One region of the Methylobacterium sp. 1A genome, then DNA from elsewhere that is predicted to be linked to it. Evidence: riboswitches for the same ligand, from Rfam matches in the RefSeq annotation. Region 1 holds a riboswitch; each other region holds the start of a gene.
What was found. A riboswitch is a leader RNA that binds a small molecule or an ion and turns the genes downstream of it on or off. The one in region 1 is predicted to bind cobalamin.
Positions count from the first base shown of each region.

Region 1 (7,793 bases):
TGGACGGCACGAGGAAGGGTGAGCGGGTCGTGTTGAAGAGGGACGACGTCGGATCGACGGTAGCGGTCACGCCGCGCACGTCGTTCGAGTGGAAGCCGCCGCCGTAGTTCACATACAGTTCGGTGTCGAACCACGGCCCGAGCACGAGGCCGAGCTTCGGGTTGACGATGGCGTCCCGCGCCTTGCCGGAATTGGCCGGCGTGTCCGAGACGACGCTGGCGTAGTAACCGTCGGCACGGAAGCCGACGCTGGTGCGTAGCCAATCAGTCCAGCGGACCCGGTTGTCGAAGTAGAAAGCTCCGCTCGTCTCCAGCACGCGGTCGTCGAGTACGCCGGAGCGGTACTGGCGGTTCGTCGTATTGAACAGGCCGACGCGGATCGAGTCCGTGCGGGTCTGGACGCCGATCTCGTTCTCCATGGGCAGGCCGAACAGGTCACCCTGGAAGATGTGCAGGGCCTCGCCGCCGCCGATGATGCGTTGGTCGAGCTGGTGGAACTGGTCGCCATTGACCGGGTCGTTCAGGAAGTAAGTGAAGTCGTTGAACAGGTTGAGCTGCGAGCGGATCACATAGGCCGAGGCCCGGGTGATGCCGGTGTCGTCCGTCGCGCTGAACTTGCCCGAGATCGAGAAGCGGGACGTGTCGCCCCCGTCGGTTGGGTTGATCGTGCCGTAGCGGCTGATCAGCCCCTCTGTGACGGCCCGCTCAGGGATCTGGTTGGTGGCCGTCCACTTCGCCGCGTAAGCCATGCCGGTGACGGAGAAGCCGTCCAGCGCCGTTCCCTGGCTGTAGCGGGCCACGCCGTTGATCTTGCGCAGGGCGTCCGGGACGACCCAAGGGCCGTTGTAGACCTGCGCCTCGCCGGCCAGGAGGAGGTTGCCCTCGCCGAGCGGGACGTTGGTTATCGAGAGCGCCCGCTTGTAGCCGAAGCTGCCGATGGAGGTCAGGGCGACGTTCTTCGGCGTGCTGTCGAGGTAATCGATGCGCACCGAGCCGGCCGAGGCGAAGTCGCCGTCGCGCACGAAGTACGGCCCCTTGTGGAACTCCACCGCGCCGACGAGTTCGGGGATCAGGAAGTTGATGTCGGCGTAGCCCTGGCCATGGGCGTGGGTGCGCATGTTGAGCGGCATGCCGTCCAGGAACAGGGCGATGTCGGTGCCGTGATCCAGGTTGAACCCGCGCAGGAAGAACTGGTTGGCTTTGCCCTCGCCGGAGTGCTGGGTGACGATCAGGCCCGGCACCGATTCCAGCACTTCGCCGGGGCGGGTGACCGGAAGGCTGTTGACCTGCGCGCCCGTGATGACGCCGGAACTGGCGGAAGCCACGGGCGTGCTGATGCCGCCGATGCCGGTCGTGCCGCCCACATAGCCCGCGCTCGCGGCCGGACCGATCTGCGGGGACGCGGCTGCGGCGGTCTCGGCGGTGACGGAGATCTCCTCCAGCGTCGTCTCGCCAATCGCCGCGCTCGGGGTGGATCGGTCCTGAGCCGACGCTGTGCATGCGAGCGCAGCGAGGCCTAGACCCGACAGGGTCGAAAGTATTCGGGTGGGTGGGCGACGGGACACGAGACCTCGGGCGACGGCAGTGGCACGTCACCGCGAATGAGATCTCCACGCCGGGCATCGGCCCGGCGCTTCGACACCCGTCAGGACACCCCGCCCGACGCGTTTCGCGTGTGACCACGGCTGACGGCAGGTCTCCTGGCTCGCGGGTCACTGCCCTCGCACCGTCTTCCCGGATGACGCGCATCCAGTGACGCGGTGGTGCTGAGCTCGCCGCTTACAGTTGCGGGGGCAGCCGCGGTTTCGGGTTGCCCCACACCGCGTTCCCTTTTGATCCCCGAGGGGAACCGTCGAGCAAAGCTTAGCATTCGGGCTCCGCCGACCGTCAAGGCTTAAGATCCAGTTTACGTTTGAACGTCGGTCTTCATCCCTGGGGTGTGTCAGAGTGGAGACGCAGGCAGGCCGTCAGACGCCGGTCTGGGCGTCCAACATGCAGGCTTCTGGATCTACAGGTAGCTCAAGGCTGGCCAAGTCGCGGTTCGCTTCAGGCGCACCATGGCACGGCACGCCAGCCAGAGGGGAACGCTCACGGCGGCCGCGATGAGCCAGAGCGCGAGGGGCGAGCCGGCCTCGACCCGTCCCGACGACCCGGCAAGGCCCAGCGCCGTCGCGCCGTCGTAGAGGACGCGCAACAGCGCGAGGTGAAGCAGGTAGAAGAACATTGGCGCGCCGCCGAAGACGCGAAGGGCGCCGAGAAATCGCTGCGGCAGCAACTCGAACAGCGCCAGCAGGCCGAGGCCGAGCCCGAGCGTCAACAGCAGGAAATCGGCCGAGGGCGGGTACTTGGTCAGGTTGACGAAGGACAGCGCGGTGGCGAGCGGTGTGGCCCCTGTCTGCCACGGCATTGGCTCACCGTAGCCGTTGAGCCCGCGCAGGACGAGGAAGCCGACCAGGGCGGCCGCGCCCAGCCCGAGGAGCCCCACGCGCCGGCGCGCGGCGTCGACCCCGCCGGCGAAGAGCGGACCGAGGGCGTAGCCCGCCGCGATCACGCCGATCCACGGCAGGAGCGGGTACGAAGTCCGCGCCAGACCGCCCCAGGGCAGCGCGATCATCCCGCGCTGGTGCAGGATCGACCAGAGCACGTAGCCCGGCTCGTCCGCCCGGATCGTGACCCCGTCCAGCAGGTTGTGGCCGAGCATGAGCGCCAGGGCCCCGGCCATGAGGACGGCCCGCGGCAGCCAGAGCAGGCCGGCCAGCGCCACCATGCAGAGACCGATCACCCAGATCACCTGCAGGTACAGGATCGGCGGTTGGACGCTGCCGGCCCAGGCGAAGTTGACGAGCGTCAGCTCCAGCAGGATCAGGAGCAGACCGCGCTTGAGCAGGAAGGCGGCGGTCGCCCGTGCGCCGTGCCTCTGCCCGTGGAGGTGGGCCGACAGGCCGGTGAGCAGGATGAAGACCGGCGCGCAGAGGTGCGAGGCCGCCCGCGTCAGGAACAGGTCGGGCGGCGTCGCGGCGAGGTCCATCGGGTCGCGGACCTGCGCATGCAGGTAAAAGAACTCCCGCACGTGGTCGACGAGCATCAGCAGCATCACCAGCCCGCGCAGGGCATCGATGGAGACGATGCGCCCGGTCCTGGCCAATCTTTCCGTCGACGCCTCCAACGTGCCCGGATGCACGCCCATCAGAAGCGCGCCGTCATGCTGACGGTCACCCGCCGGGGTTCGCCGACGCCGACCCAGAAGGCGTTGTAGGAGCGCTCGTAGTAGGTCTCGTCGAAGATGTTATCGACGTTGAGCCCGAAGCGCAGGTTCTCGTAGCGGTAGTAGGCCAGGGCGTCGGTCAGCACGTAGCCCGGGAGTCGGAACCGCTCGTTGCCGCTGTCCCCGAGACGCGAGCCGACGGCCCGGACACCTCCGCCGAACCCAAAACCCTTCCAGTCGCCGACCTGGACCTCGTAGACGCCGAGCAGGCTACCGGAGTGGCGCGGGATGTTGAGGAGTGGCGAGCCGACCCTCAGGACCTCGTCGCGGGTCACGGCGGCGTCGATGAAGGCGTAGCCCCCGATCACCCGGAACTCGGGCGTTACTTGTCCAACGAAGCTCAGGTCGAAGCCCTGGCTGCGCACCGCGCCGGCGGCGATCTGGAAGAAGAAGTCCCGCGGGTCCGTGGTGAGAACGTTCTCCTTCTCGATGTGGAAGGCCGCGCCGGTCACGCTCAGACCGGTGAAGAGGTCGAGCTTGACCCCGGCCTCGTAGCCGAAGCCGGTCTCCGGGGCGAAGGGGCGGGTCGCGATGTCGAAGCCGGTGTTGGGCCGGAACGAGGCCGCCACGTTGCCGTAGAACGAGAGGAAGGAGAGCGGCTGGTAGACGAGACCCGCACGCGGTGAGAAGCCGGTCCGGTCCTGCTCAGTGCGTTCGTTGCCGACCTTATCGCGGAAGGTCTGGTTGTAGAAGTCGGTTCGGTTACCGAGGAGCAGCTTCCATTCCGGGCTGAGCGCGATCTGGTCCTGCACGTAAACGGCGGTGTTCCCGACATTCTCGCTCGCGCTGTAGCGCCGGGTGAAGGGCGGCTTGGGCTGGCCGTAGACCGGATTGAACAGGTCGATGGCGAAGGGGTCGATCCGCGGCGTCGAGCGCAGCAGGTTCTCGGTGCTGTTGTAGCGCTCGTGCTCCAACCCAAGCAGCACGGTATGGGCGAACGGCCCGGTGTCGAAGTGTCCGACGAGTTCGGCCTGCCCGATGGCCACCCCCCAGGTGAAGTCGTGCCGACGGAACTCGCGCAGCAGGGTGCGGCCGTCGTCGAGGAGGCCGGTCGCGCCGGTCTGCATGCCGGTCAGGCTGCCGGTGTTGAAGTGACCGGCGATCCGGAGCTGCCAGTCGGCATTGACGGCGTGATCGAGGCGGATCTGGAGGATCCCAGCCTCCGAAATAGAGTCGTCGCCCGGCTCGCCAAAGAAGCGGGAGCGTGGGACGAGGCCCAGGCGATTGTTCACCGCGACCGTCCCGCGGTCGAAGGTCTGGCGGTTGCGCAGGTACTGCGCCTCGACGGTGAGCTTGGTGTCCGGGCTGATCAGCCAGCTCACCACGGGCGCGGCCAGGACGCGATCGCCGTCGACGAAATCGCGGAAGCTGTCCTGCCGGGCGAGCGCGCCGTTGAAGCGGTAGAGGACGGTGCCTTGCTCGTTCAGCGGCCCGCCGGCGTCGACGGTGGTGCGCGCCGTGCCGAAGCTCCCGAACAGCGTGCCCATCTCGACGAAGGGCAAGGCCACGGGCTGCTTGGTCAGGATGTTGACGGTGCCGCCCGGGTCACTGCGTCCGTAGAGTGCCCCGCTAGGTCCCTTGAGCACCTCGATGGACTGGACATTCTGCGTGTCCGGGGCGCCATTGTAGCCGCGGGCGATGTTGAAGCCGTTGAAGAAGATGTCCTGGGTGGCGAAGCCGCGCACGGAATAGAGGGCGAGGTTCTGGGTGTCAAACAGCGTTGAACATTGACCCTGGATCGGCGTCGAACTTTGACCCCCTGGATGGGTATGGCGGGACGCCCCTGATCAGCCCGGCGAAGGCGGGTCGGGGTGGCGCAGCCGGGCTGATCAGGGGTCCAGCAGGCGCGACGTGTGTGCTGGCCTCAGGCGCGGTTCTTGAAGCGCCAGCTCTCGTTGCCGGTCTCGACGATCTCGCAGTGGTGGGTGAGCCGGTCGAGGAGCGCGGTGGTCATCTTGGCATCGCCGGCGAACACGCTCGGCCATTCCCCGAAGGCGAGGTTGGTGGTGACCACGATCGAGGTCGTCTCGTAGAGCTTGCTGATCAGGTGGAACAGGAGTTGGCCGCCCGACTGCGCGAACGGCAGGTAGCCGAGTTCGTCGAGCACCACGAAGTCGAGCCGCGCCAGATGGTCGGCGATGCGGCCGTGCCGGCCGGCGCGTGCCTCGGCTTCGAGCCGATTGACGAGATCGACGACGTTGTAGAACCGGCCCCGCATGCCATCCCGGATGCAGGCTCGTGCAAGGGCGATGGCGAGGTGGGTCTTGCCGGTCCCGGTGCCGCCGACGAGCACGACGTTGCGCTGATGCGCCAGGAACTCGCCGCCGGCGAGATCACGCACCAGCACCTCGTTGATCGGAGTGCCGTCGAAGGCGAACTCGGCGATGTCCTTGGCCAGGGGCAGTTTGGCGATGGTCATCTGGTAGCGGATCGAGCGTGCCTGCTTCTCGGAGATCTCTGCCTGGAGCAGGTCGCCGACGATCTGCTGCGGCTCGTGGGTGCGCTTCACTGCGACCTTGATGATCTCGTCGTAGGCGGCCTTCATGCCGAAGAGCTTCAGATCGCCCATGGTGGCGAGGATCTGCTGGCGTTCCATCATGGTGCTCTCCTTAGGCTGTCGTAGCGGGCACAGTCGGCGACCGGCTCGTGGCGCAGCCGCAGGCTCTCGGGCGTCAGGATGGTGACGGGCGTGGTCGGCTCGCGCTGCCGGGCGAGGATGTTGAGGACGACATCGGCCGAGTGGACGCCCTCGCGCAGGGCCTCGGCACAGGCCGCCTCGACCGCCGGCAACCCGTCACCGAGCACAGCGGTGAGGATCTCGACCATCTGCCGGTCACCCCCGGCACTGCCGGCGAGCTTGCGTCGAACCCGGTCGAGGGCGGCGGGCAGCACCCAGTCCTTGAACGGTGCGCCGTTCCGGAGCGCGCCAGGTTTGCGGGCGAGCACAGGGACGTAGTGCCAGGGATCGAACACGGTCTGATCCCGGCCGAAGGCACGCGCGTGCTCGGCGACGACGCGCCCGTCCTGCTGGATCTCGATGCGCTCGGCGTAGGCTCGCACTTCGACCGGGCGGCCAATGGCGGAGGCCATGACCGAGTATCGGTTGTTGTCGAAGCGTACGAGGCAGGTCGCGGACACCGAAGCGGTGACGGCGTGGAAGCCGTCGAAGCGGCCAGCATAGGGCACCAGCGCCGCCCGCTCGGCCTCGAACCGCTCCCAGACGGTGCGCTCGCGCTCCTCGGGATGCGGATGGGCCTTGGCGTAGGCGATAGCTCCATCGAGTAGGAGCGCGTTCAACTCGTCGTAGCTCTTCACCCGGACGCGCGGGGTGAAGAAGCGCTCGCGCACCAGCCCGACCTGGTTCTCGACCTGCCCCTTCTCCCAGCCCGAGGCCGGCGTGCAGGCGACCGGATCGACGAGGTAGTGCGAGCACATCTGCAGGAAGCGACGGTTGTAGGCGCGCTCGCGACCGACGAAGATCGTCTCCACCGCGGTCTTCATGTTGTCGTAGATGCCGCGCTGGCAGGTGCCGCGGAAGAACGCGAACGCCCGGTCGTGGGCGTCGAACACCATCTCCTGGCTCTCGCGCGGATAAGCCCGCACGAACAGCATGCGCGAGTGGCAGAGCCGGACGTGAGCGACCTTGACCGTGACGGTCGTGCCGCCGATCAGCACGATCTCGTGGCTCCAGTCGAACTGGTAGGCCTCGCCTGGGGCGAAGATGAGCGGCACGAAGGCCTGCGCCGTGACCGAGGCGCGCTCGCGCTTCCAGGTTTTGGCATAGCGCCGAACGGCATCGTAGCCGCCCTCGTAGCCGAGCCCGCGCAGCGCCTCGTAGATCCGGATCAGCGTCAGTCGCTCGCGGGCGGACCTGCCGGCGTTGGTGGTCAGCATCCGATCGAGATCGTCGCGCCACGGCCCGAGCTTGGGCAGAGGCTGCACGTCGCGCTCGTAGGTGAAGGCGGTGGCCCCCGACCGGATGACCTTCCGGACCGTGTTGCGGGAGACGTGCAGGTCGCGGACGATGTCCTTGATCGCGCGGCCGCGGGTGAAGAACTCGCGCCGGATGCGCGCAATCGTGTCCACGCCCTTCATCCCCCTGCACCACCCTTCCGGCCGCACCAGAGGGCAGTCTGCGAGAACGAGGTTAGGGGGTCAGAATTGGACGCCGATCCCCCGCCTCAAGGGGTCAAAGTTGCACGCCGAAACACACGGCGGTTGTAGTAGACGTCCGTCACGGCTGGCCTCCCGTGCGGTCCGGGTGCGTGAAACACGCCGCCCGGCAGAGCACGCCCGCCTTCCTGACCGCGAGCTCGGGCTCGATCAGCCCTTCGAGGAGCTCGCGCTCCAGCTGGTAAGTGAACAGGACCGCCGCGGCGGCGGCCGCCTCGTTCACCTGCCTCAGGTCGATCCTGTTGGTCACCAGCTTGCGGTTGATGAACAGCAGGCGCTCCGGGCGCACGGCCGGGATGAGGGAGATCGTCATGACGGCCTCCCCTCAGTGCCGCGGGGCCAGGGTCTCGCGCGTG
Region 1 is NZ_JBYQVE010000001.1:2,515,819-2,523,611, reverse strand. It holds gene ACX9MN_RS12405 (TonB-dependent receptor) at 1-1,564, opposite strand, end outside; cobalamin riboswitch at 1,673-1,868, opposite strand; gene ACX9MN_RS12400 (acetyltransferase domain-containing protein) at 2,008-3,186, opposite strand; gene ACX9MN_RS12395 (TonB-dependent siderophore receptor) at 3,186-4,949, opposite strand; gene istB (IS21-like element ISMex39 family helper ATPase IstB) at 5,129-5,860, opposite strand; partial or broken gene istA (IS21-like element ISMex39 family transposase) at 5,866-7,359, opposite strand; gene ACX9MN_RS12380 (hypothetical protein) at 7,499-7,750, opposite strand; gene ACX9MN_RS12375 (AAA family ATPase) at 7,763-7,793, opposite strand, start outside.

Region 2 (7,793 bases), 1.5 Mb from region 1:
CACAGGCTGACCGCGAGGCGCGCGAGATACAGGCCCGGCAGGGCGGTTCTGGCATCCATCGGGTCGGCGACCGAAACGTGCAGGAACCAGGTTTCCCGCAGGTGGTCGAGGAGCATCAGCACCATCACCAGCCCGCGCAATGCGTCGATGGAGGCGATACGGCCGGTCGTGCCCGATGCCTCTGTCGCCGCCTCCAGCGTGCCCGGACGCACGCCCATCAGAACCGCGCCGTCATGCTGACGGTCACCCGCCGGGGCTCGCCGACGCCGACCCAGAAGGCGTTGTAGGAGCGCTCGTAGTAGGTCTCGTCGAAGATGTTATCGACGTTGAGCCCGAACCGCAGGTTCTCGTAGCGGTAGTAGGCCAGGGCGTCGGTCAACACGTAGCCCGGGAGCCGGAACCCCTCGTTGCCGCTGTCCCCAAGGCGCGAGCCGACAGCCCGGACGCCGCCACCGAACCCGAAGCCCTTCCAGTCGCCGGCCTGGACTTCGTAGACGCCGAGCAGGCTGCCCGAGTGGCGCGGAATGTTGAGGAGCGGCGAGCCAACCCTGAGAACCTCGTCGCGGGTCACCGCCGCGTCGATGAACGCATAGCCGCCGATAACCCGGAACTCGGGTGTAACCTGTCCGACGAAGCTCAGGTCGAAGCCCTGGCTACGCACGGCGCCGGCGGCAATCTGGAAGAAGAAGTCCCTCGGGTCGGTCGTGAGGACGTTCTCCTTCTCGATGTGGAACGCCGCGCCGGTCACGCTCAGGCCGGTGAAGAGATCGAGCTTGACGCCGGCCTCGTAGCCGAAGCCGGTCTCGGGGGCGAAGGGACGGGTCGCGATGTCGAAGCCGGTGTTGGGCCGGAACGAGGCCGCCACGTTGCCGTAGAACGAGAGGAAGGTGAGCGGCTGGTAGACGAGACCTGCACGCGGTGAGAAGCCGGTCCGGTCCTGCTCCGCGCGCTCGTTGCCGACCTTGTCGCGGAAGGTCTGGTTATAGAAGTCGGTCCGGTTGCCGAGGAGCAGCTTCCATTCCGGGCTGAGCGCGATCTGGTCCTGGACGTAGACGGCGGTGTTGCCGACGTTCTCGCTCGCGCTGTAGCGCCGGGTGAAGGGCGCCTTGGGCTGGCCGTAGACCGGGTTGAACAGGTCGAGGGCGAAGGGGTCGAGCCGCGGCGTCGAGCGCAGCAGGTTCTCGGTGCTGTTGTAGCGCTCGTACTCCAGGCCGAGCAGCACGGTGTGGGCGAACGGCCCGGTGTCGAAATGCCCAACGAGCTCGGCCTGCCCGATGGCCACGCCCCATGTGAAGTCGTGCCGGCGGAACTCGCGCAGCAGGGTGCGGCCGTCGTCGAGAAGGCCGGTCGCGCCGGTCTGCAGGCCGGTCAGGCTGCCGGTGTTGAAGTGGCCGGCGACCCTGAGCTGCCAGTCGGCATTGAAGGCGTGATCGAGGCGGATCTGCAGGATCCCGGCTTCTGACACCGAGTTGTCGCCCGGCTCACCGAAGAAGCGCGAGCGCGGTACGAGGCCCAGGCGGTTGTTCACTGCGACCGTCCCGCGGTCGAAGGTCTGGCGGTTGCGGAGGTATTGCGCCTCGACGGTCAACTTGGTGTCCGGGCTGATCAGCCAGCTCACCACGGGCGCAGCTAGGACGCGGTCGCCGTCGACGAAATCGCGGAAGCTGTCCTGCCTCGCGAGCGCGCCGTTGAAGCGGTAGAGGACGGTGCCCTCCTCGTTCAGTGGCCCGCCGGCGTCGACGGTGGTGCGCGCTGTTCCGAAGCTCCCGAACAGCGTGCCCATCTCGACGAAGGGCAAGGCCACGGGCTGCTTGGTCAGGATGTTGATGGTGCCGCCGGGGTCGCTGCGCCCATAGAGTGCCCCGCTCGGTCCTTTGAGCACCTCGATGGACTGAACGTTCTGGGTGTCCGGCGCGCCGTTGTAACCGCGGGCAATGTTGAAGCCGTTGAAGAAGATGTCCTGGGTGGCGAAGCCGCGCACAGAGTAGAGCGCGAGGTTCTGGGCGCCGAAATCGTTCTGCTTGCCGACTCCCGGCACGTAATCCAAGGCGCGCTCGACGCGCGTGGCGGCGGTGTCCCGCAGGACCTCCTGGGGCACGACGTCGACCTGCTGGGGCAGAGAGAGCCGCGGCGTCACGGTCTTGGTCCCGCTGTAGAGATCCTTGACCTGGTAGGTGGGGGCCGAGGTGTAGCTGCCCTCGACCGAGAGCGGGTCGAGAACGACCGAAGCCGGGGCTGCGTCGGCTCGTGGGCCTTGGGCAGTCGCTGGGGGCACACCAAGGGAGACGAGCGCCAAAGATGTGACGGATGCGCGAAGCCGCCATTGCGAAGCGGGATGGGACACGGGCCTAGGACCTCGGGACGGCAGTGGCACGTCACCGCGAACGAGGCCTGGGCGACCACCTCACGAGGCGGCGCTTCGACACCCGCCAGGACACCCCGCCCGACGCGTTTCGCGTGTGACCACGGCTGACGGCAGGTCTCCTGGCTCACGGGTCGTCGCCCTCGCACCGTCTTCCCGGGGCGACCCAGTGACATGGTGGTGAAGGGCTCGCCGCTTACAGTTGCGGGGACAGCCGTGGCTTCAGGCTTACACCCTCACCGCGTTCCCTTTTGATCCCCGAGGGGAACCGTCACGGCCCAGCTACAGCCTCACGGACTCGTGAGTCAACGCGAACGTCCCGATAGCTCTGCCTTGATGCCGCTGTCGGATCTCGGCCATTTCCTGCCAGAGGTCGAACGACCGCTTTTTGAGTTTGATACTTTGAAGCAGACTGGCCGAAAACCACCCATGCCAGTCGTACGGATAGCTCACGTAGTATCTCGAATTTAGCGCGCCCCTACACCATCCCGGAATGCATGGAGACTATGACCTGCACCAATTGGCGGAAGCGTAGAGGTATTGGATCGCGGACTTGATCCTTGGAGAGGCCCTCTCAACCGTCGCCGGAAACGAGCTTCTGCGCGCGGTCTTCCCGAAGATGCGGACAAGCACCGCCCCAAAGGCATCGAGGTGACGCTGACGGCATCCTCCCGCGTTAGGTCGATCCAAGGCGTGAACACGTCATCCGCCCATTCGGTGACGTCGCGGCCCAAGCCTGAAGTCCCGGGCGCCTTCTGCCGGCTTCAGGCCCGCGGGCCATCCGCTCGTCGCCTAGTGAGGTGCCGGCACCCGGGCGTGAGCCGTCGCCAGCCAGCTGCGCAGCGCGTCCGGATTGATCCACCCTGCCTCCATGGCCGCGGCAGCCAGCATGACGAACACCACTACCCAAACCACTGCCGTCGTTCGGCCTTCGGTGCGCCGATAGGCAGCCATGGCCCCGGCGAGCGGGCCGTCGGCCAGCGCTTCATAATCGGTGTCGTCGAGAAAGCCATAGAGCTTGGTGCGCCACGCTGCCCTAGACGCCTCGACAACGCCGAGGAACCGGCGGTTCGTCGAGACCGACACGGCGTAGGAGATGCCGACATACGCCGCTACGACGGCGTACAGACCGGCGAAGCCGGCCCCTCCGGCCCCTCCGCCTTTCGCGGCGTCGATGGCGAGCCGGACCACGAGCGCGCCGATCGCCACGGCCACGTCTCGCCAAACGGCCGCGGATAGGTCGCGGGACTGCTGAAGGAGCTTCTGTACCTCGTCGGACAGCGTCTTGCGCAGATCGGACAAGGCCTTCAACGTGTCCTTGCTGCCGGCGCGTAGGTGCGCCTTGTACAGAAGCCGGGCTGAGTCCAGGGCCGGCCCGACCCGCTTCGGCAGCCCCGCCCGGAAGCTCTCCCCCGCGGTCCACTCCCGCGACAGCTCGGCAGACAGGAAGGTATGCCGCACCTCGACGTCGGTACCCTCCAGGTAAACCCAGGCCGCGGCGGCCTGCTGCGCATCGAACCCATCCGCGCCGAGACCGCCGTCCCCCAGCATGAGCTTGCGCGGCGGCTGGCCGGCGAGCATCGCCATGGGCGTGGCGCCGTCGCGGTAGAGCTCGTTCGGCAGCGACAGGGCGATCATCGTTCCGGCTGCCTCCCGCCACGCCGGTTCGGCGGGACCCTCGACCCTTGCGGCTCCGGCCACGTAGGGCTCGATCCGGGGAGGCGCCATCTGGTCGGGGGATTGGCTGCGGACGACCCGCCTAGGTCCGGCCTCCGGGCGGGGTTCCGGCACCGGGGCGACCGCCGGGGCTTCGACCCAAGGCTCGACGACGTGCCCACGAGTGCGGAAGCCGTCGGCGGCCCTGATGAACGCTAGGCGCACTGCCGAAACGCGGCAGGCGCGGTCGGCATCGAGCAACAGGGACCGCCAACCCTCGGGCGTGAAAAGGTGCTCGGCTCCGTCGCGGTGCGCATAGGTCAGCGTCACGCGCACCCTGTCGCCGTCGGGTGCATCCCGCGGCGCCACGTGGTCGTCCGAGCCGTCGAGGCAGTCGAGGGTCAGCCACGGCGCGCCGGCATCGGCGACGGCCTGCCAAGCCGTCAGTGCCTCCCGCGACAGCATCCCGGCGACCGTCATCCGGCCGGCGTCCTCGTTGACGACGAAGCCCGGTGCAGACCGGCTCGCCTCAACGGCCGCGTGAACGGTTCTCGGTGTCGACATCGTCCCTCAGGACCCCCGCCGTCAGGATCTCGATCCTCTCCCGCCCGTCGGGCATCGTCGTCCGGGTCGGCCTGTGCGCCTCGTCGTACAGCACGACCACGCCCTCCTGGGTCTCCATCACGCGCTTACGAGGCTTCTGCACGCGCTCCGGATCAATCTCGAACGATTCCTCCGCGACGCCACGGTCCCGCAGTTGGCGCTCTAGGGTCCCTCGGATCGACGCACCTTCCGGCAGCACGCCGAAGAGCGCCGTCAGCAGCGGCTCGCGATCTTCCGGGTCGTAGCGCTGGCCGCCCTGCCGCAGAACGTCGTAGAGCCGGTTGACGCCGCCGGCCTGCACATCCGCGGGCAGATCGGGCTTATGGGTCTTGTAGGCGACCTTGACGGCTTCGACGAGCTTGCCGGACAGGTCGCCCGGCTCGTTCACGCGGCGCGCGTTCAGGAAGCCCTCGAAATATTCCGAGATGTGCGTCCTCTTGCTGCGGTCGCGGACCATCACATGGCCGCCCGACCCCGGCGCCAAGCGAACCAGGGCGATCTTCTGCATGGCTTCCGGTTTCTTCACGAACGCCTCCTGGAGCCGTTCGAGGCGAGGCTGTGCGGCCCCTAGCGAGTAGCGGACCACCTCGTCGTGGTCGTACTTGACCAGCGCGTAGACCGGGTCGTCCGTGCCGACCCCGAGCTCGAACACGAGGAACGCCCCGTTGCTCGTCCCGGAGCGGTGCCGGGTATGGAAGTCCCGGGCCAATGCCTGCGTCCCGACCGTGAAGTCGCCGCCTCCCGCGATGCCGCGGAGCGCCGCCTCGACGCCGGAACCGACGCGAAACGCGAACAGGTTGCCGGTCAGGGCCGAGCGCACCCGCGCGAGGAAAAAGGCTGGCTCCTGGAGCGGGGTGATCTCCGGCAGGAGGGTCGGCTCGTCGAGGTCCTTGCCGACCACATGGAAGATCATCCGCCGGATCGACAATGCGTCCTTCTCCGCATCGGTCAGAAAAGCCATCTCGCTCCCTGGGGTCGCATCGTTCCTCTCACGACCGGTATAGCGAGGGCAGCCGGATCCCGCCCGCGCTCATTCAACCTCAGGATGGTTTTCAACCGGGACAATCGGCCCGACGTCCGTTTCGTTCTGCTTATGTTCTCACTATTGCCAACGCGATGCAACCTCGCGGCGCGATGGCAGACGGCACTGCGAGAGAACTTGGCGCGATGCCGCGATGACCCACGTCAAGGTTCGTTCGATAGGTTGGGAGGCGAAGCCTAAGCTCTGGTCGCCATTTGGTAGGAAAAGCAGCGACCGTACGCCACCATCGACCCTATCGAGCGCCACCTTCACCACGACCGGGCGCCACCATTGGCTCGACACGGTTTCACCTTGCCCGGCTCCCGGTTCGCCGGGCAAGGCGTCATGTCGCGAGGAGGCCGAGCCGTCGCACTCATATGGCACAACCGCCATCCCCCGACGATGCCATGAATTTGCTGCCCGGGTTATGGACCTGTCGGGGATGGCCGACGGAGAAGAGGTGGTTGTGATGCTGTCGACAGGCTTACGTCAGCTGATCCAGCTCGCCGAGCGGATGAGAGGGAGGGAGAACTCGACGTCCCGTCGGCGTGGAAGCAAGGTCGGTGGCGTGCCGGAGGATAGGAGCGTGTGGCTGTCGGGCGCAGTTGCTCGGTGCTGAAGCGGTTTTCTATCGTCCTTCAATATATTGCACCTATATGGTTCGATCTGCCGCCCGCAGAGATTCGATTTGGCGCCAACAGAGGTTCTATCTTCGGATTCGGCGGCTTGCTCATCGATGCGCGCCTTGATGCGAGCGGCTGAGCATCCTCATGGACCGATCTTCGAGCCGTATGGGCCCAGTCAACCCGGAGTCGGGTGTTTGATGGCGCAGAGGCGTAAAAGTCGGCTCTTTGTTGGCGAGAAGTCGGGCTTGGATTGCCTGGCGCTGACGCTAAAGGGTTGATATCGTTGAGGGGGTAGTCGCGCCTAATCTGACGCCCTAGAATTTTCTCAATGACTTAGGGGGCTAAGCCCTGCGGTTGAGAGATTGCCGCGGAAGCGCTGCGGAAGCATCGTGCGTTCTTCCGAGCCGGTGCTGTCCCAAATCGCGTTACCGCAAATGTGATCGCTAGGCGGCTGAACGGCCCTTAGCCTTCCTCGTCGGCCGAGACCGCTCTTTCGAGGCGGCGAGTATCCGAGCGACACCCTCCGCGGCTGCTCGATCCGAAAGCGTAGGCTGCCGCGACGCCTCGATCGCGCAAGCCGCACGCTCCTCTGGGCTCGGATCCTCAACCGACCATCTCGGGTTCTCAGGGGCCGAGGATGGCGTCCACGGTCGCCAGCGCACGCAGCTGGGCGAGATGCGTATCGGCGGCGGCAGGAGGTCCCGTCGGACGTAATCGTCCACGGTGCTCTCGCTCATCATGAGTTCGGCGGCGAGCGCGCGGCGCGAGGTAGGCGGCGGTCGGCATACGGCCGTTCTAGGGTAGATGCTCCGGCGGCAAGCCGTTGTCGCGGCCCGTTGCCGCGTGTGAGGCCGGAATGTCACCCGGTGGCGCTCCGCGGCGGCAGCTCCCGCTTCCGCACGATCCGAGCCCGATCCCGCAGGGTGACCTCGTTCGTCGGCCATTCCAGGCAGGCGGCCTCGAATGCGGCGATCGCCGCGGTCAGCGGGTAGATCGTGGCGAGGTGCAACTCGAGCTTGCCGCCGATCCGGTCCCAGATCTCGATCGTGTAGGGGGTGCCCGGCGGCACCGGCGGGATTTGCTTGAGCGCTGGCGGCAGCGTGATCGCCGCGAGGCACAGGTGCTCGTACTTCCGCGCGGGCGGCGCCCCGGGCGCGCGCTGGTAGTGGCACGAGGCTGTCAGGTGCCGGAGCAGGTCGAGCGTCGAGGTGTCGGCCCCATAGCGTAGGGGTGGACGCCCCCTGACGGCATCGATGTGCCAGAGTGGAGGTGTTGCAACACCACTGCAGGAGGCGTCCATGGGTGAGGTTAGCACAGTCGGGATCGATCTGGCGAAATCAGTTTTCCAGGTTCACGGCGCGGATACGAGCGGTGTCGTCGTTTTCCGCAAGAAGCTGCGGCGTGATCAGGTGCTGACGTTCTTCTCGACACTTCCGCGTTGCGTGGTTGCTATGGAAGCATGCGCCAGCGCTCATTACTGGGCCCGTGAGATAGCTTTGGCAGGCCACGAAACGCGGCTCATCCC
Region 2 is NZ_JBYQVE010000001.1:3,988,902-3,996,694, forward strand. It holds gene ACX9MN_RS19215 (acetyltransferase domain-containing protein) at 1-218, opposite strand, end outside; gene ACX9MN_RS19220 (TonB-dependent siderophore receptor) at 218-2,275, opposite strand; cobalamin riboswitch at 2,458-2,650, opposite strand; gene ACX9MN_RS19225 (hypothetical protein) at 3,155-4,582, opposite strand; gene ACX9MN_RS19230 (nucleoid-associated protein) at 4,548-5,582, opposite strand; gene ACX9MN_RS19235 (hypothetical protein) at 7,128-7,583, opposite strand; gene ACX9MN_RS19240 (IS110 family RNA-guided transposase) at 7,567-7,793, shown strand, end outside.
Region 2: linked by a shared signal. The riboswitch ahead of ACX9MN_RS19220 (TonB-dependent siderophore receptor) and the one ahead of ACX9MN_RS12405 (TonB-dependent receptor) in region 1 are both predicted to bind cobalamin.

Region 3 (7,793 bases), 2.2 Mb from region 1:
GAGGTTGTAGGCGGGGCGCCGCGCGGTGTTGCCGAAGTCGCTGTAGACCTGCCCGACGTTCTGCAGCCCGACCCGCGCGGTCCAGTCGCGGGTGACGTCCCAGGTCAGCCAGAGGTTGGCCACGCGCTCGGGCACGTCGATCGGCTGGTTGCCGGCGTACGAGACGGTGGCGCCGTTCACCGTCTGGTCGAACCGGTCGTACTGCGCGTGGAGGAGCGCGAGGTTGCCGTCGAGCCGCCAGCCCGGCGCGAAGCGCCAGCCGAGCGCCAGCTCGAAGCCCTGCGAGGACTGGCTCCCCACCTGCGTGGACAGCGTCGGCTGGCCGGGGATCGCCGAGATCAGGTTGTCCTTGACGATCCGGTAGCCCGCGACGGTCCATTCGAGGGCGCCGTCGAAGGCCAGACCCTTGGCGCCGATCTCGACCTGATCGCCGGTCGCGAGCTTGAAGCCGGCCAGCGACTGCGACAGCGTGATCAGGCTGTTCACCGGGTCGGTGGCGAAGCTGTACTGGGCGTAGAGCGCGCTGTCCGGCGTCGGGTTGTAGACGAGGCCGAACCGGTAGCCGAGCGCCCGATAGGTCTTCTCGAACCGCGATCCCGTCTGCAGGTCCTCGCGGTTCAGCGTCGGCACGTCGAGGCGCACGCCGGTGAGGAACGAGAGCTTGTCCGACAGGATCACCCGGTCCTCGGCGAAGACCGAGGCCTGGCTCGTCTGCGTCGCGTAGGCCGGGCGCGCCCGGCCGTTCTGCGGGAACAGGCCCGGATCGTAGCCGGTGAGCGGCACGCTCGTGGTCTGGTCGAAGTAGAAGTTGTTGGTGTGGCGGAAGTCGATGTGATTCACGTCGAAGCCGGCCACGAACTGGTTCGGCAGCCCGAACAGGCTGCCCCGGAACGTCGCGTCGAGGCGGTCTCCGACCTGCTCCTGGCTGTGGTAGATCTCCAGGTAGTCGCCCCGGTCCACGAGCCCGGTGCCGCGGTTGTAGCTGTACTGCTCGACGTCGAGCCAGTGACGCCGGCTGGTCAGCCGGTAGGCGGTGTTGCGGATCGTGATGTCGGCCGAGGGGGACCACTCGGTCTTGAGCTGGGTCCAGTTGTCGGCCCAGGTGATCTTCGCGTCGCGGACGTTGTAGTTGTTGAACCGGATGAGATCCGGGATCCGTCCCTCGACCAGCGGGGTGCCCCAGTAGCGGGCGGGCTCCTGGTAGCCGAGATCGTGGCTCAGGGTGAAGGCGAGGTCGGCGCTCGGCCGGAACAGCAGGGCGGCGGAGACCGCGAGGTTGCGGAAATCGCCCTCCGGCCGCATCCAGCCGTCGGCGCGGTTGCCGCTGACGTTGAGGCGGTACGCGAAGGTGTCGCCGTACTCCGCCTGGCCCAGCGGGCCGCCGGAATCGAGGGCGAGCCGCGCGACCCCGTCGGTGCCGATCACCGCGCGGGCGGCGTTGATCGGCACGAAGACCGGCTTCTTGGGCACCACGTTGATGACGCCGCCGATGGCGCCGTCGCCGTAGAGCACCGAGGACGGCCCGCGCAGCACCTCGATCCGCTCGACGTTCCACGTGTCGAACGGGAAGGTCACGGTGTTGGCGCCGACGTAGAAGCGGGTGCCGTCGTAGAGCTGCTGGATCGAGTTCGGGCCGGCGAAGCCGCGGGACGTGAACGCGCCGTTGCCGTTGCCGGGCGCCGCGATGGTGGTGATGCCGGTCGCGTCCTGGGTCACGGCCTCGGCGATCGTGTCCTGGCCGCGCAGCCGCGCGGTCTCGCCCGACACGATGTCGAGGCTGGCGGGCGTCTCCAGCGGCGTCAGGCCGAGGCGGCTCGCGGTCCGGTCGGGCGTGCGCAGGTTGAGCCCGTTCGGCGGGAGGCGGCCTGGGTCGCCGCCCGCGCCCGCGACCGACAGCTCATCCAGCGTGACCGCCTCCTGTGCGGCGGCCGGACTGGCGAGGAGCGCGAGGAGAACGCCGCAGAGGGGGGCCCGCCCGCCGAGGCAGGAGCGATTGGTCGATGGAGACATGGGGAAAGTGGTCCGTGCACGGCGCGCGCCGGCCCCCGCGTCCTACAGGCATTGTAATAACATTACAATGCGCCCGCTGTCCGGTAGCCTCTGCCCGTGCGGGCGCGCGACGGCGTCCTGCGACAGGGCTCGAGGGAGTCGGGACAGCGGAGACGGGCATGGGGAACGGCGTCGCGGGCGCGCTTGCTGTGGCACGTCACCGCGAACGAGGCCTTGGCGGCCGCCTCCCCTCGGGACTTGCGTCGCCTCGACACCCGCCAGGACACCCCGCCCGGCGCGTTTCGCGTGTGACCACGGCTGACGGCAGGTCTCCTGGCTCGCGGGTCGCCGCCCTCGCACCGTCTTCCCGGGGTGACCCAGTGACGTGGTGGTGAAGGGCTCGCCGCTTACAGTTGCGGGGGCAGCCGCGGCTTCGGGGCGAACCCCTCACCGCGTTCCCTTTTGATCCCCGAGGGGAACCGTCGAACACAGCTTGGCCGTAGCGGGGGCGGGCGTCAACCGTGTGTCCGGTTGTTGCCGTGGATCGGCGCGCTGTGCGCCGGTCCGTTGCGGCCTCGCCGACGACGGGCTAGCCCCTGCGGGATGACGGTCTGGCGGCCCCCTGCGGAGATTCGCGTGAAGGCACTGGGTCTGCCCCGGCGCGGCAACAGCCTGCTCGTGGCCGAGGTCCGCACGGATGACGGGCGGCTGAAGGGCGTCCGGCCGCTCGGCGGCAGCATCGCGTTCGGCGAGCGGGTCGAGGACGCCCTGATCCGGGAGTTCCGGGAGGAGCTCGGCGTCACCGTCTCGGTGCTCGGCGGGCCCCGCGTCATGGAGAACATCTTCACGCACGAGGGGCAGGTCGGGCACGAGGTGCTGTTCCTGTTCCCCGTCGCCCTGCCGCCGGGGCGGTTCGACGGGCAGGAGCGCTTCGTGTTCCACGAGGATTCCGGCACCGCCTGCGTGGCGCGGTAGTGCGATCTGGACGGGCTCGACGTGCCGGGCGGTCCCGACCTCTTCCCCGCCGGCCTGAAGGACCGCCTCCGCGACGCGTGGCGCGCGGAGCCCTGACGGACCGGGCCGGCCCACCGCCTTTGCCGCTCGGCGCGGGCGATGCTACAGCCGGGCAATCCCATCGGTCCGGACGTCCGCGACGCCGCGGCCCATGCGCCCGGACGCTCCGTCCGACGCGGAGACGGGTGCCGGCGGAAGCATGACGATACGACCTCCCAGAAGCGGCGGGCCGACGGGGCGCAAGCCTCAGGCCGGCAAGTCCAGCGCCAGCAAGTTCAGGGGCGGCAAGGCCCAGGCCGACGGCCGCGCCCGCACGGGCCCGCGCACCAGCGCCCGCGACGCCGCCGAGCGCGCGGCCCGCAACCGCGGCGAGGATGCCGGCACCCGCGATCCCTGGGGCGCGCAGGCCGCTGCGGCCCCGGCGCCGGCCCGGCCGCCGAAGCCGCGCCGCGACGCCGCCGCACCGCGCGACGCCGCGGCGGGCAAGCCCGCCGGCCGGCCGCCGGCCAAGCGCTCGGCGGCCCCCTCCCCGGCCCTCGCCTCTGCCCCCGCGCCCGGTCCGACCCGGCGCGAGCAGCGCGCCGCCGCCTCCGCGACCCTCGCCTCCGGCGTGCAGACCCTGACCGTCGAGCCGGACGAGGCCGGGATGCGGATCGACCGCTTCCTCACCGCCCGCTTCCCGCTCCTGCCCTTCACCCGCGTGCAGACCATCGTCCGCAAGGGCGAGTTGCGGGTCGACGGCAAGCGCGCCAAGCCGAACGACCGGCTGGAGCCGGGCATGAGCGTGCGCGTGCCGCCGCTGCGCCTCGACCAGTCCACCGAGCGGCCGCGCAGCGCCGCCCGCGAGCAGGACGACGCCGCCTTCATCCGGTCGCTGATCCTCTACGAGGATGCCGACATGATGATCCTCAACAAGCCCTTCGGCCTCGCGGTCCAGGGCGGTTCGGGGACGGTCCGACACGTGGACGGCCTGCTCGCCGCCCTCACGGGTCCGGACGGCCAGAAGCCGCGCCTCGTCCACCGGCTGGACAAGGACACGGCCGGGTGCCTGATCATCGCCAAGACCCGGCTCGCCGCCGCGACGCTGGCCAAGAGCTTCCGGTCCCGGGCGGCGCGGAAGATCTACTGGGCGCTCACCGCGGGCGTGCCGCGGGTCCGGCAGGGACGCGTCTCGACCTACCTCGCCAAGGAGGAGCCCACCGACGCCGACGCGCGGATGCGGGTCGCCAAGCACGGCGACGAGGGCGCGAGCCACGCGCTGACCTACTACGCGATGGTCGATCAGGCGGCCCAGAAGCTGTCCTGGCTGTCGTTCAAGCCGGTCACCGGCCGCACGCACCAGCTGCGCGCCCACGCGGCCCATATCGGCCACCCGATCGTGGGCGACCCGAAATACTTCTCCGTCGAGAACTGGGAGCTGCCGGGCGGCATCCAGAACCGCCTCCACCTGCTCGCCCGGCGGATCGTCATCCCGCACCCGCGGACCGGCAAGCCGGTCGACGTGAGCGCGCCGCTCCCGCCCCACATGGCGCAGAGCTGGAATCTCCTGGGCTTCGACGCCGCCCGCTACGACCCGATCGTCGAGGCTCCGGAGGCCTGAGCCCGCAGCCAGGGCACGATCGCGTCCGCCAGCGCGTCCGGGGCCTCGAGCGGCAGCATGTGGCCCGACCCGTCGATCACCCTCAGCGTCGCGCCCGGGATGCCGTCGCGGAGCTCCCGCGCCTCGTCGAGGCTGCGCAGGGCATCCTGGGCCGCCGCCACGACCAGGGTCGGGCAGCCGATCGCGCCGAGGCGGTCGCCATCGGATTCGCGCGCCTGCCCGGCCTGGCGCAGGAAGACCTCTCCGCCGAGGCGGTCGCCCATCTGCCGGATCCGGCTCAGGAGGGCGCCGTCGCCGGTGCGGTCCGGGTGCACCGACTGGAGGATCGCCGACCGGCTGAGGCCCCGGTAGCCCTGCTGGCGGATATGGGCGACGGCGGCCGCCTTCCGGCGCGCCTGGGCCGGCGTGTCGGCCCGCGACGAGGTGGCGACGAGGACCAGCGCCTCCACCCGGTCCGGCACGAGCCGGGCGACCGCGCGGGCGACGTAGCCGCCCATGGAGAAGCCCACGAGCCCGAAGCGCGGCGGCGCCTCCGCGGCGACGCGGCGCGCCATGTCGGCGATCGCGGCGTCCCGCGCGAGGTCGCCGTGCGTGATCGGACCCACCTCGGCGAGGCGCGCGACCACGTCCGACCAGAGGTCGGCATCGGTCATGAAGCCGGGCAGCAGCACGAGGTTCATCGCCGGATCACCCTTCCCGTCCCCCAGATAACCGTCACGCGAGCGCCCGTCAGCGCCGCGGCATCTCCGGTGAAAGTCGGGTGCGGTCCGGGCGTCCCGCGCGGCGCATGCCTTGGCAACCGGCCGCGCCGCCTCATATGCTGCCCCGCGCCCCGCCGATCCGCCGCGGGGCCTGTTCCCGGCGGTTCGAGACCCTGACACATGAAGCTCGCGATGCTGGCCTGCCTCGCCGCCCTGTGCCTCACCGGGCCGATCGCGCATGCCGCGCCGGGCGAGACGACCAGGGCGGCGCCGACGGCGAACGGCACCCACCCCCCCGAGACGGCGACCCCGCATCCGGCCCCGGCGCCCGCCCCGGGCGCGGCGCCCGCGCAGGCCGCCCCGCGCACCGCCAACAGTGCCCGCGCGGAGCGCCGGCGGCGCTCCTACGCGGCCTGCAACCGCGCCTCGCATCAGCGCGGGTTGCGCGGCGGCAAGCGCCGGCGCTTCCTGATCCGGTGCCGGCTCGGCTACGAGCGGACCCGGATCCCCGGCGGCCAGCCCGCCGCGGCCGCGCCAGCCCAGCCGGGCCGCAAGCCGTGACGGGGACCCGCCTCCTTTCACCCGCGCCGGCGGGGCGGCTCGCGGCGCGACTTCCGGCGCGACTTCCGGCGCGTCGGTCGCGATGAGGCTCGTCGTCTTCGACGTCGACGGCACCCTCGTCGACAGCCAGCACCTGATCGTGGCGGCCCAGGAGGTGGCGTTCGCGGAGAACGGCCTGCCGGCGCCCGGGCGGCGGGAGGCCCTGTCGGTGGTCGGCCTGTCGCTGCCGCAGGCCTTCCGGCGCCTCGTCGGCGAGGACGGCCCGGTCGCGGAACTCTCGGAAAGCTACAAGCAGGCCTACAACCGCCTGCGGCTCGACCCCGCCCACGAGGAGCCCCTGTTCCCCGGCATGGCCGACCTGCTGACCCGGCTGCACGGGCGCTCCGACGTGCTGATCGGCCTCGCCACCGGGAAGTCGCGGCGCGGTGTCGACCGGCTGATCGCGCATTACGGCTGGGCGGACTGGTTCGCCACGACCCAGAGCGCCGACGACGCGCCGTCGAAGCCGGATCCGACCATGCTGCAGCAGGCGATCCGCGAGGCCGGCTGCGAGCCCGAGGCCACCGTGATGGTCGGCGACACCACCTTCGACATCGCCATGGGCGTGGCGGCCGGTGCGACGGCCGTCGGGGTCGCCTGGGGCTACCATCCGCCGGACGCGCTCTACGGGGCCGGGGCCGTGACGGTGGTCCCGAGTGCCGCCGCGCTGGAGGCGCTGCTCCTCGAGGGGCTCGCGACCGGCTCCTGATCGCGGGAGGCTCGCGCGCGGGGCCGGAAGCGCCTATCTCGCCTCCATGAGCGATCAGACGACAGACTGGCTCGGGCAACCGAGCGACGGTGACAGGCCCGACCCGGTCCGGGCCGCCCGCGGCCACGCCAAGCCGGCCCTGCCCCACCGCTTCTACAAGGAAGCCGGCTTCTCCGAGGATGACGACGGGTTCCGGCTGACCCTGGACGGACGTCCGGCCAACACGCCGGCCCGCAACCCGCTGCGTCTCCCCAGCCGGACCCTGGCCGAGCGCGTCGCGGCGGAGTGGCAGGCCCAGGACACGGCGATCGACCCCGCGCGGATGCCCCTGACCCGGCTGGCCAACACGGCGATCGACGGCGTCACGCCCCGCCTCGCCGAGGTCGCGGCGGATCTCTGCGCCTACGCGGGCACCGATCTCGTGGCCTACCGCGCCGGGGATCCGGAGCGCCTCGTGGCGGCCCAGGCGGAGGCCTGGGATCCGATCCTCGACTGGGCACGGGACGCGTTCGGTGCGCGGGTGATCCTGAGCGAGGGCGTCATGCACGTCGCGCAGCCGGCCGACACGATCCAGGCGCTCTCCGCGGCGGTGAACGCGGTGACCGACCCGTTCCGGCTGGCGGGCCTGCACACCCTGACGACGCTGACCGGCTCCCTGCTGATCGCCCTGGCGGTTCTCGAGGGCCGGCTGACACCGGCCGAGGCTTGGGCCGCGGCCCACGTGGACGAGACCTATCAGGCCGCCGTCTGGGGGCGCGACGCCGAGGCGGAGGCCCGCCTCGAGGCGCGCCGGACGGAGTTCGAGGCGGCCGCCGCGTTCGTCGCGGCCGGCGGCTGAGCCCGGGCCGCGGTCCGGCGCGGTCGCGCAGATGCAATTGCGCAACAATCCCGCATTCGCGGCGCCCGCCGCGCGTCGGCGGCTGACAAAGCGCGAACACTGTTTTAGGGTTCGACGCACATTGTGTTCGAGTCGACGATGCGTTGCGATCAGCCTGTCCGTTGCAGTTTTGAAGGCGAACTGGCCAATCTGATCGCGTCGAAACAGTCTTACCGGGATCTCGACGGGCGCTACGCGCTGTTCGACGCCCTCTCGGACCTCGAGCGCCGAGCACAGGGCGCCGGAGCGCCCGATCTCACCTTGCGCAAGATTGCTGAGATCCGGTTCCTGGCGGGGATCCTG
Region 3 is NZ_JBYQVE010000001.1:324,501-332,293, forward strand. It holds gene ACX9MN_RS01530 (TonB-dependent receptor) at 1-2,010, opposite strand, end outside; cobalamin riboswitch at 2,296-2,488, opposite strand; gene ACX9MN_RS01535 (NUDIX domain-containing protein) at 2,626-2,964, shown strand; gene ACX9MN_RS01540 (RluA family pseudouridine synthase) at 3,203-4,603, shown strand; gene ACX9MN_RS01545 (alpha/beta fold hydrolase) at 4,570-5,283, opposite strand; gene ACX9MN_RS01550 (hypothetical protein) at 5,485-5,865, shown strand; gene ACX9MN_RS01555 (HAD-IA family hydrolase) at 5,948-6,613, shown strand; gene ACX9MN_RS01560 (ATP12 family chaperone protein) at 6,660-7,451, shown strand; gene ACX9MN_RS01565 (hypothetical protein) at 7,575-7,793, shown strand, end outside.
Region 3: linked by a shared signal. The riboswitch ahead of ACX9MN_RS01530 (TonB-dependent receptor) and the one ahead of ACX9MN_RS12405 (TonB-dependent receptor) in region 1 are both predicted to bind cobalamin.